Regions from separate parts of the Bradyrhizobium sp. GW821-FHT12B03 genome, predicted to be linked through region 4. Evidence: predicted binding sites of a transcription regulator. Region 4 holds the regulator's gene; each other region holds the start of a gene.
The links. Region 4 encodes LexA, which represses DNA repair genes until DNA is damaged. Its sites were predicted from a motif close to TGTTCNNNNTGTGTTCNG; they were not measured.

Region 1: a site for LexA is predicted at 2,592-2,609, ahead of ruvC (crossover junction endodeoxyribonuclease RuvC). Genes of this name have one in related genera too.
Region 2: a site for LexA is predicted at 1,646-1,663, ahead of AC1RUR_RS15620 (DUF3072 domain-containing protein). Genes of this name have one in related genera too.
Region 3: a site for LexA is predicted at 1,075-1,092, ahead of AC1RUR_RS29865 (YifB family Mg chelatase-like AAA ATPase). Genes of this name have one in related genera too.

Annotation. Positions count from the first base shown of each region.
Region 1 is NZ_JBXAQU010000006.1:160,361-163,804, reverse strand. It holds gene AC1RUR_RS14200 (methyl-accepting chemotaxis protein) at 1-1,468, opposite strand, end outside; gene AC1RUR_RS14195 (YebC/PmpR family DNA-binding transcriptional regulator) at 1,688-2,434, shown strand; gene ruvC (crossover junction endodeoxyribonuclease RuvC) at 2,640-3,167, shown strand; gene ruvA (Holliday junction branch migration protein RuvA) at 3,310-3,444, shown strand, end outside.
Region 2 is NZ_JBXAQU010000007.1:65,044-68,487, reverse strand. It holds gene AC1RUR_RS15650 (HWE histidine kinase domain-containing protein) at 1-45, shown strand, start outside; gene AC1RUR_RS15645 (hypothetical protein) at 42-263, opposite strand; gene AC1RUR_RS15640 (hypothetical protein) at 351-686, shown strand; gene AC1RUR_RS15635 (hypothetical protein) at 782-1,027, shown strand; gene AC1RUR_RS15630 (hypothetical protein) at 1,135-1,344, opposite strand; gene AC1RUR_RS15625 (hypothetical protein) at 1,363-1,584, opposite strand; gene AC1RUR_RS15620 (DUF3072 domain-containing protein) at 1,700-1,894, shown strand; gene AC1RUR_RS15615 (DUF6496 domain-containing protein) at 1,969-2,229, shown strand; gene AC1RUR_RS15610 (hypothetical protein) at 2,284-2,646, opposite strand; gene AC1RUR_RS15605 (Do family serine endopeptidase) at 2,920-3,444, opposite strand, start outside.
Region 3 is NZ_JBXAQU010000019.1:151,879-155,322, reverse strand. It holds gene AC1RUR_RS29875 (tetratricopeptide repeat protein) at 1-539, opposite strand, end outside; gene AC1RUR_RS29870 (PilZ domain-containing protein) at 679-924, opposite strand; gene AC1RUR_RS29865 (YifB family Mg chelatase-like AAA ATPase) at 1,152-2,690, shown strand; gene AC1RUR_RS29860 (hypothetical protein) at 2,743-3,084, shown strand; gene AC1RUR_RS29855 (hypothetical protein) at 3,222-3,444, shown strand, end outside.
Region 4 is NZ_JBXAQU010000018.1:31,398-34,841, forward strand. It holds gene AC1RUR_RS28395 (GAF domain-containing protein) at 1-205, opposite strand, end outside; gene AC1RUR_RS28400 (hypothetical protein) at 440-871, opposite strand; gene AC1RUR_RS28405 (hypothetical protein) at 1,063-1,266, opposite strand; gene lexA (transcriptional repressor LexA) at 1,454-2,155, opposite strand; gene AC1RUR_RS28415 (molybdopterin molybdotransferase MoeA) at 2,332-3,444, opposite strand, start outside.

The sequences.
Region 1 (3,444 bases), on a different contig from region 4:
CGCAGAACGCCATGCGCGGCTCCCTGGCGAGAAACGCTTCCTGGAATGGCGGCAGCGCGCGGTCGGCCCAGTCCAGATATCTGGTGCGGAATTGCTGCGGATTGGTGCCCGCGATCTCCACATAGTCGGTGTCGAACAGGTCGTCGATCCTGACCTCGCCGCGCGCAATCGCCTGCTCGAAGATGGCGGTCAGCGCGCTGCCCGCTTCCATGGCGCGGGTGACGAACTCCGTGTTCTCCTCATGGATCGCCCACAGCCGGTCTTCGATCTTTTCGCGGAGCTCGGCATTGGCACCAACGAATTGCGCGCGGGCTCCGGCCTTGGACTGCTCGACGACGCGCAGGCGGCAGGCGCCGACCTGTTCGAGGCTGCCGTCGATCATCGCCTGCGGCGCCAGCCGGCCTGTGTCAGCGCCGCCGATCAGCAGGCTATCCATCGAGATTTCGTAGACCGGCATCACGCCGCGCGCGGTTTCGAATTTGAGATGGCAGGGCAGCCGCTCGGTCTTGCGGCGGTCGTCGTGCTCGCTCTGGCGCAGCAGCACCGCGCAGCGCGATTTCAGCTTCTGTGCGAAGGTGGTGACCGCCTTGCCGGCGCTGGCGACGTGCTCGCCGTGGCTCTCGGCGGCCTTGGTCGCGGCGTCGATCTCGGCCGCGCTCTGGCCGACCGAGACGATGAACTCGGAGGCGCTGGCGGCGTTGCCGGAGACTTCGCTCGTGGTGGCGTTCTGCTCGGCGACCGCGCCATTGACGGTCTCGAACACCGGGCGGATCGCCTCGATCGCCTGCGAAATGCGGTGCACGGCATCGGCCGAGCCGGCGGCGTCGCGCTGGAGCGCGTCGATCTTCTTGGTGATCTCTTCCGTGGCGCCCTGGGTCTGGACCGCGAGTGCTTTCACTTCGGTCGCGACGACCGCAAAGCCCTTGCCGGCTGCGCCGGCGCGCGCGGCCTCGATGGTCGAGTTGAGTGCGAGCAGCGTCGTCTGCCGCGCGATCTGCGCGATCAGATTGACGACGTTGCCGATGGCGGCGGAGGATTCGCGCAGACGGTCGACATTGGCGCGGGCTTCCTGCGCCGCGGCGCTGGCCTCGTCGGCGAGCTTGCCGGCCGCGCGGACCTGCGCGCCGATGCCTTGCGCGGACTGGGTGAACTTGTCGGCGGCATGGGCAAAGGTGGATGCGGTCGACTGCGCGGCGTTGGTGCGGCCGGTCAGGGCGTCGGTGCGGTCGCGAATGGCCGCAAGTGTCGTGGCGGTCGCCTCGGCGCCGCCGGCCACTGAATTGGCGGCGCGCTCGAGCTGGCGAATCATCGCGCCCAGCTCGAGTTCCAGCAATTCCAGGATTTCCTTGGCCGAATCGTTTTCGGCGGTCGGCGCGGGCTCGGAATTGGCCGCGGGCTGCGGAGCCGCCGGGGCGGTCGCAGGCGCAGCCATGTCCGGCAGACGCTTCCGAAATAGTCCGAACGCCATCAGCTCTCTCTTGTCGGGGAACGGTCGGACGCTATTTTCGCAGGCCGGAATGAAATCAGGGTTAACAATGCCCGAGATCTAGGCACGGGCCATTACGGTGGCTAACGTTACAGTGCTACCTTGGAGCAGCAGGAGCCCTTTGATTCCGGTGGGTTGGCGGCCTATAAGGCCGCGCTTCCCACGCTCACCCTGTCGGACGATTCCTTTACGAGACCACGCATGGCCGGACATTCCCAATTCAAGAACATCATGCACCGCAAGGGGCGGCAGGATGCCCAGAAGTCGAAGCTGTTCGGCAAGCTGGCGCGGGAAATCACCGTCGCCGCCAAGCTGGGCACGCCCGACCCCGCCATGAACCCGCGCCTGCGCGCCGCCGTGATCGCCGCGCGCCAGGAAAACATGCCGAAGGACAATATCGAGCGCGCCATCAAGAAGGCGCTCGGCAGCGACGGCGAGAACTATGACGAGATCCGCTACGAGGGCTATGGCCCGGGCGGCGTCGCCGTCATCGTCGAGGCGCTGACCGACAACCGCAACCGCGCCGCCTCCGACATCCGTTCCTTCTTCACCAAGTCGGGCGGCAATCTCGGCGAAACCGGCTCGGTCTCCTTCATGTTCGACCGCACCGGCATCATCGAATATGACCGCAGCGTCGCCTCCGACGACGCGGTGCTGGATGCCGCGATCGAGGCCGGCGCCGACGACGTGATCTCCGGCGAAGGCGGTCACGAGATCTACGCCTCGACCGAAAGCTATCGCGACGTCGCCAAGGCGCTGGAAGCCAAGTTCGGCGAGCCGCGCAAGGCCGCGCTGATCTGGAAGCCGCAGAACACCGTGTCGGTCGACGACGAGACCGGCGAGAAGCTGCTCAAGCTGATGGACCTGCTCAACGAGCACGACGACGTCCAGCAGGTCTACGCCAATTTCGAGGTGTCGGATGCGCTGATGGCGAAGATGGGCGGCTGACGCCGTTCTCGTGTCCCGGACGCGCTGCCGCGTGAAACGCTGCTGCGCAGAGCCGGAACCCATCGTTCTCCAGGCATCGCTGGCAAAATGGGCCCGGTTCAGCGCCGCACCGCTTTGCGCTGCGTCGCGCCCGAGACGGCCTTTCCCCTGTTACTTCCGTTCTGTTTCTGTTTCGCTCCAGGCAGCCAGCCGCTATCACTGGCCCATGACTGCGCTTCCGATTCGTGGCCCCGTTCGTATCATCGGCATTGATCCCGGCCTGCGCCGTACCGGCTGGGGCGTGATCGAAGCCGAGGGCAACCGCCTGATCTACGTCGCCTGCGGTTCGGTGGAACCGCCGGACGATCTGCCGCTGTCCGGCCGCCTGCTCGCGATCCATGAAGGGCTCGCGGCCATCCTGTCCGATCACAAGCCGATGGAAGCCGCCGTCGAGCAGACCTTCGTCAACAAGGACGGCGTCGCGACGCTCAAGCTCGGCCAGGCCCGCGGCGTCGCCATGCTGGCGCCCGCGATGTTCGGCATCAGTGTCGCCGAATACGCGCCGAACCAGGTCAAGAAGACGGTGGTCGGCGCCGGCCACGCCGACAAGCAGCAGATCGCGATGATGCTGAAGATATTGCTGCCGAAGGCCGAGCCGCCGTCCGCGGACGCTGCCGACGCGCTCGCCATCGCCATCACCCACGCCCATCATCGCCAGAGCACCGCGCTCAGGCTGAAGGTGGTGGGAATATGATTGATCGTCGCGTATCACCGCCGTCATGCCCGGGCTTGTCCCGGGCATCCACGTTCTTTCTTGCTGGTATCGAACACGTGGATGGCCGGGACAAGCCCGGCCATGACGAAACAGGAGTGTCTGCCGCGCCCGAGGTCTCGATATGATCGGCAAGCTGAAGGGCCTGATCGATTCCTACGGCGAGGATTACGTCGTCCTCGACGTCGGCGGCGTCGGCTACCAGGTGCATTGCTCGGCGCGCACGTTGCAGCATCTGCCCTCGCCCGGCGAGGCGACC
Region 2 (3,444 bases), on a different contig from region 4:
TTCGACGCCGCCACGTCTCTCGCGCTCCAGCGCGCGTCGGGTTAACCCGACGCGGCGACCTTCATGCGCTGCACCGACCGAGGTTCAACGGCGACGCGCCCTTCGAGCCAGGCTTCCGTTTGTGCGAGATCGCGCAACGCCATCGCATAGCGGCGGGCCGCGCTTCGCTCGGCACCGCGCGGCAGCTTGCGCGCCTTGCGCAGCATATCGGCCGCCGCGTTACGGTAGGCCAGCGAGCGATAGAGAAAGACAACCTTACCCATATCGAATGTTCCCGTGTTGACGCGTCGATGGTCGCAAGGTCGGCATGAACGTCGGATGAAGCCCGACGTGACAATTCGTTCATGCGAATGGAACCGGCAACTCACCGGGTGCGTTGCACGGATGATCGAGGCGGTTCCATGCGAGCGAAAAAGTCGCCGAAAAATTCGCCAGGTAAAAATTCGCGAAGCCTGGTCTCTGCCACCGGCATCGTCACGATCATGACGCATGCGATGATGGGCGCGGCGCTCGGCCTCGCCTTCGGGCTCGCGCTCATTCTATCCAACCCGACGGTCGCAAATTTGCTGAACCATGGCGGAGATTCGGCCGCTGCCGTTTTCGTCGTCACGCTCGTGACGACGTTCGCGATCGGCGCGATGCTCACAGGTATCGTGTTCATGATCACCGAGGACAAGGAATCTTGAACCGCGCGTGAAACCTGGGAGCTGCTTTGCCGGGAACTCCTGTGGCGGATGGCAGTTGGCTGCCTGCGTCATTTTAACTCAGGGAGTTCCCACGCATGAAGACGACCAAGCTCGCCCTCGCCATGATGTTGGCCACCGGCCTCGCCGCCGCCCCGTTCGCCGCGCAGGCGAAGTCGCACAAGGCGAAACACGAATCCTCGACGTCCTCCTCGTCCTCGCAGACGACGGGTGCGAATACGAAATCCAAGAGCGCCGATCCCTCCGGTCAGGGCGGCTCCGGCCCCGGCTCCGACCAGGGCGGCACCATGACCAACAACAAGGGCACGACCAACGCGAAGTAGGCGCGCCGCCGTCCATCGAAGGCCCCGCGATTGCGGGGCCTTCTCGCTTTGGTGTTCGATTTGATGTTCGATCCAACCCTTCTCACGCCGCGTCGTCGGCGCACGCTTTAGCTGCGCCGGATGTCAGGGATGTTCAGGTCGCCGCCTGCCGCGTTCGTCTTCACGAGATGATCGAGCTGCGCCCGCTTGCGTGCGATCAGGAGTTGGGCCGCAGCATCGTCGAGACCCTCGCGCTGCAACTGCCGGATTGCAGACCCCAGTTCGAGGATCTCGGCGCGCAGTCTCAAGATCCGGTACGTGTCCGGGTCTTCCTCCATGGCACGCTCGCAAATGTCTCAGCGGCGCGCGATTGCGCGCACGGGATCAGCGGCTTTCTTCAGGGAACGAAGACGTACCCGATCGCGAACATCCGGCAGGACGTCACCACCGCCAGCCGCCTTCCATTCGCCGATCAGCAAATTGACTTTCCGGCGCAGAGCCATCTGCGCGAGGGCCTTTTCTGTGCAGTCGCGATCGCGATCGACGAGGTCGCGCACGGATGCCTCGACGTCGGCCATCTCCAACCTCAAGGCACTGATTTTACGTCGAATTTCATTAATTCTGTTGTCCATGGCTTGTTAGAACAAAATAAGAACATATAGTCAAGTGACGATTTCAGGATGGAGAGGCCAGATGCAGGTTCAAGGTAAATACGACGCCAGGCTTTTTCTCGCGGAGCAGATGACGAGGGCGCAAGGCCTGAGGTTGAAGCGGCTCAGCGAGGAGGCCTATCAGCCCACGCAATACAATCGCGACCTGTCTTTCACCGAAGCGGCGCGCCGCATCCAGGTGCTGGAAGCCGAGATCGAATTGGCGAACTCCTTCTAAAGGGGCACAGCCTGCACATTTGGAACGTTGCGTAACCGGTGCTGTTTCTCTCGCCTAGCCGAGGGAGAGAGTTGATGGCACGCAAGGCAACAAAGCGCCGCTACTCGCGCAGCGCCGGCAGCGATGTCGAGCGCGAGATGCGACGCTACAAGAAGGGTACCGCAAGAAGCGGCCCCGGCGGCCGTGGCGGACGGGTGAAGAGCCGCAAGCAGGCGATCGCGATCGGCCTGTCGGAGGCGCGCAAGAAAGGCAAGAAGGTCCCGAAGAAGGCATCGAGGCGGACGGCGGCCAGGAAGACGACGACGAGGAAGACCGCCAAGAAAACGTCAAAGTGAACGTCGAAGAGAACGTCGAAGCGCAAATCCGCCAAGCGATAGTGGCAACCGGCGTTAGATCATGCTGCCCGGCATGAAGCAGCGGATGGCAATTCCGAACGCAGTCTTCACCGGCCACACCATGGTGCGGCCGACACGGTTCGGCTCGGTGATGACGGCTTCATCGGGCACATCGACCCACTGCCCATCGAGGCGTACGCGATAGTGCCCGTCATGCGACTCCCAATCGGGATCCGAGACGGCAAATCCGTCGGCGTCCGAGCAGCACGGGCCGAGATGGCTGCGCAGACTGTCGAACCAGGGCTTGAGCGGCGAGTCGGCGTAGCGGCCGTCATCGCGCCCCAGGGCGCTTCCAGCCGACAGCACGAGCGGCGCCACCAGCAGCGCACGTCTCAGCGAGAACTTCAATCGATCCATGTCGGCACCGATCAAATACGAACCACCGGCCGGTTCCACAAAACGGCCGCGCGTCCGAAGTTCCACTCTTGCAACTCGCCCGGGCGTCTTCATTGCCGCCAAGGCCCTACGCGACTCCGAACTCTGACCAGCGAACGCGGCTTTTTCGGACGAACCCGTCATCAATGCTGCCGTTAACGAGAATGTTATCGGCGGCCTGTGGGTATCTCGGAGCCGGACGAAGAAAGGCGGCCCGAAGGCCGCCTTTTTGGATTTGCGCTGGAAGATTTCGACTTACGCGAGCGGCACTGCGACGAACCGGGTCGCCTCCGCGCTTCTGACCTGCAACAGCACGCTGTTCTTGCCGGATGATTTGGCCTGCACCAGCTCCGAGCGGACGTCGCGGACATTGGCGACGGGCTTGCCCCCGACATTGAGAATGACGTCGCCGGTCTGGATACCGCGCTGCGCCGCCGGCCCTTGCGGATCGACCTCGGTGACGACGACGCCCTTCTGGCCGGCGCCCTGCACGTCGCCGGCCGGTGCCAGGCTGAGCCCGAGGCGCGGCGTGCCCGCACCCGGCTGCGCCTTGCCCTCGTCGGCCTTTCCGTCGCCCTGGGCCTGCCGCTCGTTCGCCAGTTCGCCGAGCGCGAGCGTCACCGTCTTGGCTCCGCCCTTGTGGAAGACGTCGAGCTTCACGGAGGTGCCGGGCGCCAGCGTGGCGATGGTGCGGGCGAGATCGCGGGAGTCCCTGATCGCGGTGCCGTTGACGGCGGTGATGACGTCGCCCGCCTCGATGCCGGCCTTCGCCGCCGGGCT
Region 3 (3,444 bases), on a different contig from region 4:
GACAGGCCGAGATTGGACAGAACCTGCGGCTCGTCTGGCACGATCTTTAGCGCGCTCGCGTAATATTGCTGCGCTTCCTCGTTGCGGCCGAGCTGATCGAGCGCCGCCCCCTGCGCCGACAGGATCCGCCAGTCGGGATCCTGAGGCGAATGCGCGCGGCCCAGAACGTCGAACGCCTGCTGGAAATTGCCGTTGTCAGCGAGCGCGCGGCCGTAACCGGCGAGCAGCGCCCTGTTGCTGGGATGGGCGAGCACGGCCTGCTCGAGCACCGCGACCGCCTGGGCGCGCTGGCCGGTCTCGCGCAGCGCCTTGCCGTAGTCGAGCGCAATGCTGGGATCGCTGGGCTTGGCGCGGTAGCGCTCGCGCAGGGCGTCCATGTCCGTCTTGGGATCGGCCTTTGCAGCCGTGTCCGACTTGCCGCCGAGCGCACCGGTGACGTCCTCGACGCCAATGGTCTGACAGCCGCCGAGGGCAAGGACCAGAAACGCGGAAAACAGATATCTCGCCGGGGAAGAGGCAACGGACGAACGCTTGGACATACTCTGATCACTCGGCGACTGATCAGAGATGCTTGCCGATTAACGCTAAAGTCCCGTTAAGGACGCGGATGCTCAGGATCTATTGTTTGAACATGATCTTATCGGAAAACCGCTTCACACTTTTCCGGATCATGTTCGTTCAATCGGTGAATTCGGCACCGAATTCGCAGCCGATGCGCCAGCGCAGGCGACACTGGCGGGAATAGTCCGGCGCGAAGATGATGGTGAATTGCGGCGGCACTTCGAGAAATTCCGCCACCACTTTCACGCCCCCGTCCGAGATATCGGTGATCGTGCAGTCCCGCGGCAGCGACCCCGCGCCAAAATGAATCTTGGCGAGCCGCGTGCACACCCGACGTTCGCTTCTGCGGCGATTTGCAAGCATTTGAATTGTTCACCCGTTAGATCACGGCCCATCCCGCAGCTCTAGAAGTAGCGAACATTCGTTGGAATGTGCTGAGGACAGCCGCTCGCATTCGAGGCGTAGTGTCCGCACCGCGTTTACGGCTGGTTAGGACTTGCACGGCGCCAAATATGTTCCCGTATTGTTCTTGCGGAGATTAGCCGGCTCTGCTACCCTCGATTGTGCAGGAAAGGCAGGCTGGTTCGGGCATGGTTCAGCGGGTTTCTACCGTCGCCTTTGAGGGGATCGAGGCCCGCGCGGTCGACGTGCAGGTGCAGGTTGCGCCGGGCCTGCCGGCCTTTGCCATCGTCGGCCTGCCTGACAAGGCCGTGTCGGAGGCGCGCGAGCGGGTGCGCGCGGCGCTGATCGCTTCGGGCCTGGCGCTGCCGGCGCGGCGGATCATCGTCAATCTGGCGCCGGCCGATCTGCCCAAGGAGGGCAGCCATTACGACCTGCCGATCGCACTCGGGCTGATGGCGGCAATCGGCGCGATCCCGCCGGATGCGCTGACCGGTTTCACGGTGCTCGGCGAGCTCGGGCTCGACGGCTCGATCGCGCCGGTGGCCGGCGTTCTTCCCGCCGCGATCGGCGCCAATGTACGCGAGGAAGGCTTGATCTGTCCGGCGTCCTGCGGCTCCGAAGCGGCGTGGGCGAGCCCGGACATTCAGATCATCGCGGCAAGTTCGCTGATCCAGATCGCCAACCATTTCAAGGGCACCCAGGTGCTGTCGCGGCCCTCGCCGAAAGTGCACGAGGTCGCCGCCTCCACGCTCGACCTGCGCGACATCAAGGGCCAGGAGAGCGCCAAGCGGGCGCTGGAGATCGCGGCCGCCGGCGGCCATCACCTCTTGATGATCGGCGCACCCGGCGCCGGCAAATCGATGCTGGCGGCGCGCCTGCCCTCGATTCTGCCGCCGCTGTCGCCGGGCGAGCTGCTGGAGGTCTCGATGATCGCCTCGGTCGCCGGCGAGATCCAAGGTGGTGCGCTGACGGCGCGGCGGCCATTCCGCTCGCCGCATCATTCCGCCAGCATGGCCGCGCTCACCGGCGGCGGCATGCGCGCAAAACCCGGCGAGATCTCGCTGGCGCATCAGGGCGTGCTGTTCCTCGACGAGCTGCCGGAGTTCGATCCGCGCGTGCTGGATTCGCTGCGCCAGCCGCTGGAGAACGGCGAGGTCTCGGTGTCCCGCGCCAATCATCGCGTCACCTACCCTGCCCGCTTCATGCTGGTCGCGGCGATGAATCCCTGCCGCTGCGGCAACGCCTTCGAGCCCGGCTATGCCTGCAAGCGCGGCCGCATCGATCGCTGCACCGGCGACTACCAGGCGCGCATCTCGGGGCCGCTGATGGATCGCATCGATCTGCGCATCGAGGTCCCCGCGGTGACCGCGGCCGATCTGATCCTGCCGCCGCCGGCGGAGGGTTCAGCCGAGGTCGCCGCGCGCGTGGCCGCGGCGCGCGACATCCAGCTGGCGCGCTACGCGGAGATCGGCCTGCCGCAGGTGCGCACCAATGCCGAGGCGCCGGCTTCGGTGCTGGAAGAGATCGCAAAGCCCGACGCGCAAGGCCAGAAGCTGCTGCGCGACGCCGCCGAGTCCATGCGGCTGTCGGCGCGCGGCTATCACCGCGTGCTGCGGGTGGCACGCACGCTCGCCGACCTCGACAACGCGGACAAGATCGGCCGCCTGCATCTCGCCGAAGCGCTGTCCTACCGCGCACTCGCGGAGGATGTGCGCCAGATGGCGTGACCGATACGCCGCGGCATCTTGCTCAAGACATCACTTTGTCCGAGATAGAACCATGACCGATGCGAATGCCTGCAACATCCGATTTGTTCGTCCTTCCCAATACGCCGATTGGCTGAGATCCTACGAGCTCTGGGTCAACGGTACGAATGTCGGGAAGATCGCGCGGAACGATGCGTTGGAGATCACGGTTCCGGCTGGCACCTGCACGATCCAGGCAAGCATTGATTGGGGCAGGAGCCAACCGCTCATCGTTCGCACCGCCCCTGGCGAAACGGTCGAGATCGAGGTGAGGAATAGGTGGGGCGCCTGGGCGTCCCTGTGGGCGATCAGCTTTGGCAAGAACAGCTATTTGAAGCTCACGGAGCTCGGGCGGCCGGCGCACAAACACGCCTAGCCAGGTTCGGCCTCAGCTCTGAGCCGCGCATCAACCCGGCGGTAACGAGTTTCCTTTACGCTCTGCAAACCATAAGGCCCAAGAGTTCCAATTGGGGTTCTCGATCCGAGTTCCCCGGGCCCGGCGAGTAGAGTGTCATGTTGCGTTTCAAGATCCTGGCCTCGGTGGTTCCCCTGTTGGCGGCTGCGGTGTTTGCCCGCGCAGAGATCGGATCGGTCTCGCATCCCTGCATCGCCCTGGGCGATACCTCCGTCGAGCTGACATCGCTGTTCTGGACTGCCGGCGTCCATGTCGCCTTCACCGACGATCCGTCGCGGGCCACGGTCAGGGTCCAGATCACCGACGATGCCAACGGTGCGG
Region 4 (3,444 bases):
AGGAGTTGGCGAACTTGGTGAGGATCACGGGGTGGCCGCTGGCCCAGGCCTTGCCGGGAAGGCCCTCGTCGTATCCGAAGCGCAAATCCTCGCTCACGGCCTTGAACGCGGACAGGCCTTCGCCGTAGAGGCCGCCGCCGAATTCCAGCCGCGTGCGCGTCCGGTCAGGCACCCAGAGTTCAACGACCCGAATGAAGGTTTTCATCGACCGTGCCCGCCGCCTCATGCCCAAGACACCAGCCGAGACAGCATCGGCCATTTGCCTGCGGAACGGGCGTTCAAAATTCAGGCAGGGCCGCGCAAACTTCGTGCGACGGGGAGGTGCGGGGCAGATCTCGGCGGACTGGATTCTCGGGACACAAACCACACCATCTCGCCGGCCACGGCCGGCGATGGCAATTTCAATCCTGGCTCCGACCCGTGGGCCGGGGGCGCTATCTCAACCGATCGGCAGGCGGGTGATCGTCGGCCTGTCGGCGATGATCTGCGGCTTGTGTTCGCGCTCGCCGACCGGCTGGGTCACCGGCAATTGCAGCACGGTCGCGCGCTGGCCTTCGACCAGCTGGGTCACCAGCACGTATTTGCCGTCGGGGAATTCGATCGCGTCGTGATGACGATCGGGAATGTGCGGATCGATCTTGCCGAACTTGCCGACGCGTGAGTTGATCGTGCGCGTCCAGATCCAGCGATTGTCGTAGCGGACGTTGTCGGCGAAGGCGAGCTCCGTTCCCGGCAGCAGGCAGACCGCGACGGACATGTCGGCCTCGGAGGCGAAGCCACGCGTCGAGGTGCCACGGAAGGTTGTCGTGACGATCGTCTCGCCGACCTCTGCGGGGCGCGTCGCGACGGCGTGCAGGCTGTAGTCACACATCGGGTGCTCCTCATTCGGAGATAGCAACCCGCGTCTCTTCCGAGGCGCAGGCCTCTATCAGAGTGGAAGCCCCCAAGCTCTGCTTGGTTGTAGGCAAATCTGCGGCTTGGGTCCGCAGGCTGCCATCACAATATCTTTTTCAAATGCATTGGGAACAAAGCCCACTCCCGTGCATTTCGCGTGCTTCTCCGTCAGCGACCAGCAGGTGCCGACCAGCCTGAATACGGCCAGACCGGTTGCGACGGCTGCGCGACGGCGTTGCGGGCATTGCGGAATTGTTCGCTGGTCATTGCCGGCGACGTCTTGCGGGAATGGTGCGATGGAGCAGCGAAGGCTTGCGACGCCGATGCTGCGATCAGCGCTATCGTGACTGTGCTCAAGACGATCTTGCGCATGGTTGTCTCCCCGGTTTGCGCACAGGCCCGCGAAGCGATGAGTGCTTCGTTGCGGCGCGCCGAGGATCTAGCGCTGGAGAGGTGGCCGGATAATCTGTGCAAAACCAGAAAGACTATCCAGCCGGAGCGGACAATCGTCCGCTCCAATTGCTCGGGTGTGGTTGCCGACTGCCGCCGCGCGGACGGTTCAGTACTTCCGGTAAAGGCCGATCAGCTTGCCCTGAATCTTCACCCGATTGGGCGGCAGGATGCGGACCTCATAGGCCGCATTGGCGGGCTCGAGCGCAATCGAGGCGCCGCGGCGGCGGAAGCGCTTCAGCGTTGCCTCCTCGTCATCGATCAGCGCCACGACGATGTCGCCGGTGTCGGCAGTCTCGTTGCGCTGGATCAGCGCCATGTCGCCGTCGAGGATGCCGGCTTCGACCATCGAATCGCCGCGCACTTCGAGCGCGTAATGCTCGCCCGAGCCGAGCATGTCAGGCGGTACGCTGATCGTGTGGCTGCGGGTCTGCAACGCTTCGATCGGCGTGCCGGCCGCGATGCGGCCCATGACAGGTACCGCGACGGGGCGCTCGCCGTCGTCCACGGGCGCGCTGGAGCTCGTTCGCACCTTGCCGAGATTGCCTTCGATGACGCTCGGCGTGAAGCCGCGACGACTGCCGGCGGCGGCCTGGAGCTCGGGCAGCTTGATGACTTCAATCGCGCGGGCGCGATTGGGCAGTCGCCGAATGAAGCCACGCTCCTCCAGTGCGGTGATCAGGCGATGGATGCCCGATTTCGAGCGCAGGTCGAGCGCGTCCTTCATCTCGTCGAAGGAGGGCGGCACGCCGCTTTCCTTCAGACGCTCACTGATGAACCGCAGAAGCTCGTATTGTTTGCGCGTTAGCATCTCGACCAAAGTCCCCCGGTTGATGTCGTTCGATTCCGAGACGTTCAATTCAGCGATAAGCCGCTAGATGCTCGAAACAAATCATGAACGGACACTATATGTTCGATACATGTTCCGCAACTGCTTAATTTACCGTGAACGCGACAAAGTTCGCGGAACGCACGTGTCCGCAGCGTTCAGACGGGCAGCAGCAGCACCTCGCAAGGCGAGCCGGCCTCGGCCTTCGGCGCGAACGGCGCGCGCACGAGAAGTGCCTGTGCCGCAGCGAGATTCGCAAGCAGCGAGGAATCCTGGTTATTGACGGGAAGGGCGACGAGCGTGCCGTCGTCGCGGCGCTCCAGGCGCGCGCGCAGATAGTCTTCGCGCTGGTCATTGGCTCCGACATCGCGGCCGAGCACGGCGCGCTCGCGACGGTGATGAATCATCTGTTGGCCCGACAGAGCGCGAATCAGAGGCACCATGAACAGGAAGGCGCACACATAGGAGGACACGGGATTGCCGGGCAGGCCGATCACGCGCATCGGCCCCAACCGCCCGTGCATCATCGGCTTGCCCGGCCGCATCGCGATCTTCCAGAACGCCATCGCGATACCTTCGTCCCTCAGCGCCTGCTGGACCAGATCGTGGTCGCCTACCGAGGCACCGCCGGTGGTGATCAGGATGTCGGCGCCGCTCTCGCGGGCACGGCGGATGCCGGCCGTGGTGGCTGCCAGCGTATCGGCGGCCACACCGAGGTCGATGGTATCTGCGCCCTCCTGGCGGGCGAGGGCGTGCAGGGCATAGCCGTTGGAATAGACGATCTGGCCGGGACCCGGCGTTGAGCCCGGCATCACCAGCTCGTCGCCGGTGGCGAGGATCGCAACCTTCGGGCGGCGACGGACGGGCAGGTGCGGGTGGTTCATCCCGGCGGTGAGGGCGAGGTCGCGCTCGGTGAGCCTGATACCCTTGCGCAGCAGCACGTCGCCTTCGCGGAAATCGACGCCGGCAGGGCGGATGTGCCGACCGGCGATAGCGGCTTCCTTGATCGTGATGTGCTTGCCCTCGGCGACCGTGTCCTCCTGGATCACGACCGCGTCCGCGCCAGCGGGAACGACGCCGCCGGTGAAGATGCGCATCGCTTGGCCGGCACCGACCGATCCCGCAAACGGCCGGCCCGCCGCGACCTCGCCGATCACCGTGAGCTGCGTGCCGACCGTGGCCGCATCGGCCGCCCGCACCGCATATCCGTCCATCGCCGACATCGCCTCCGGCGGCTGCGTACGCCGCGCCGCGATGTCGCGCGCGAGCAC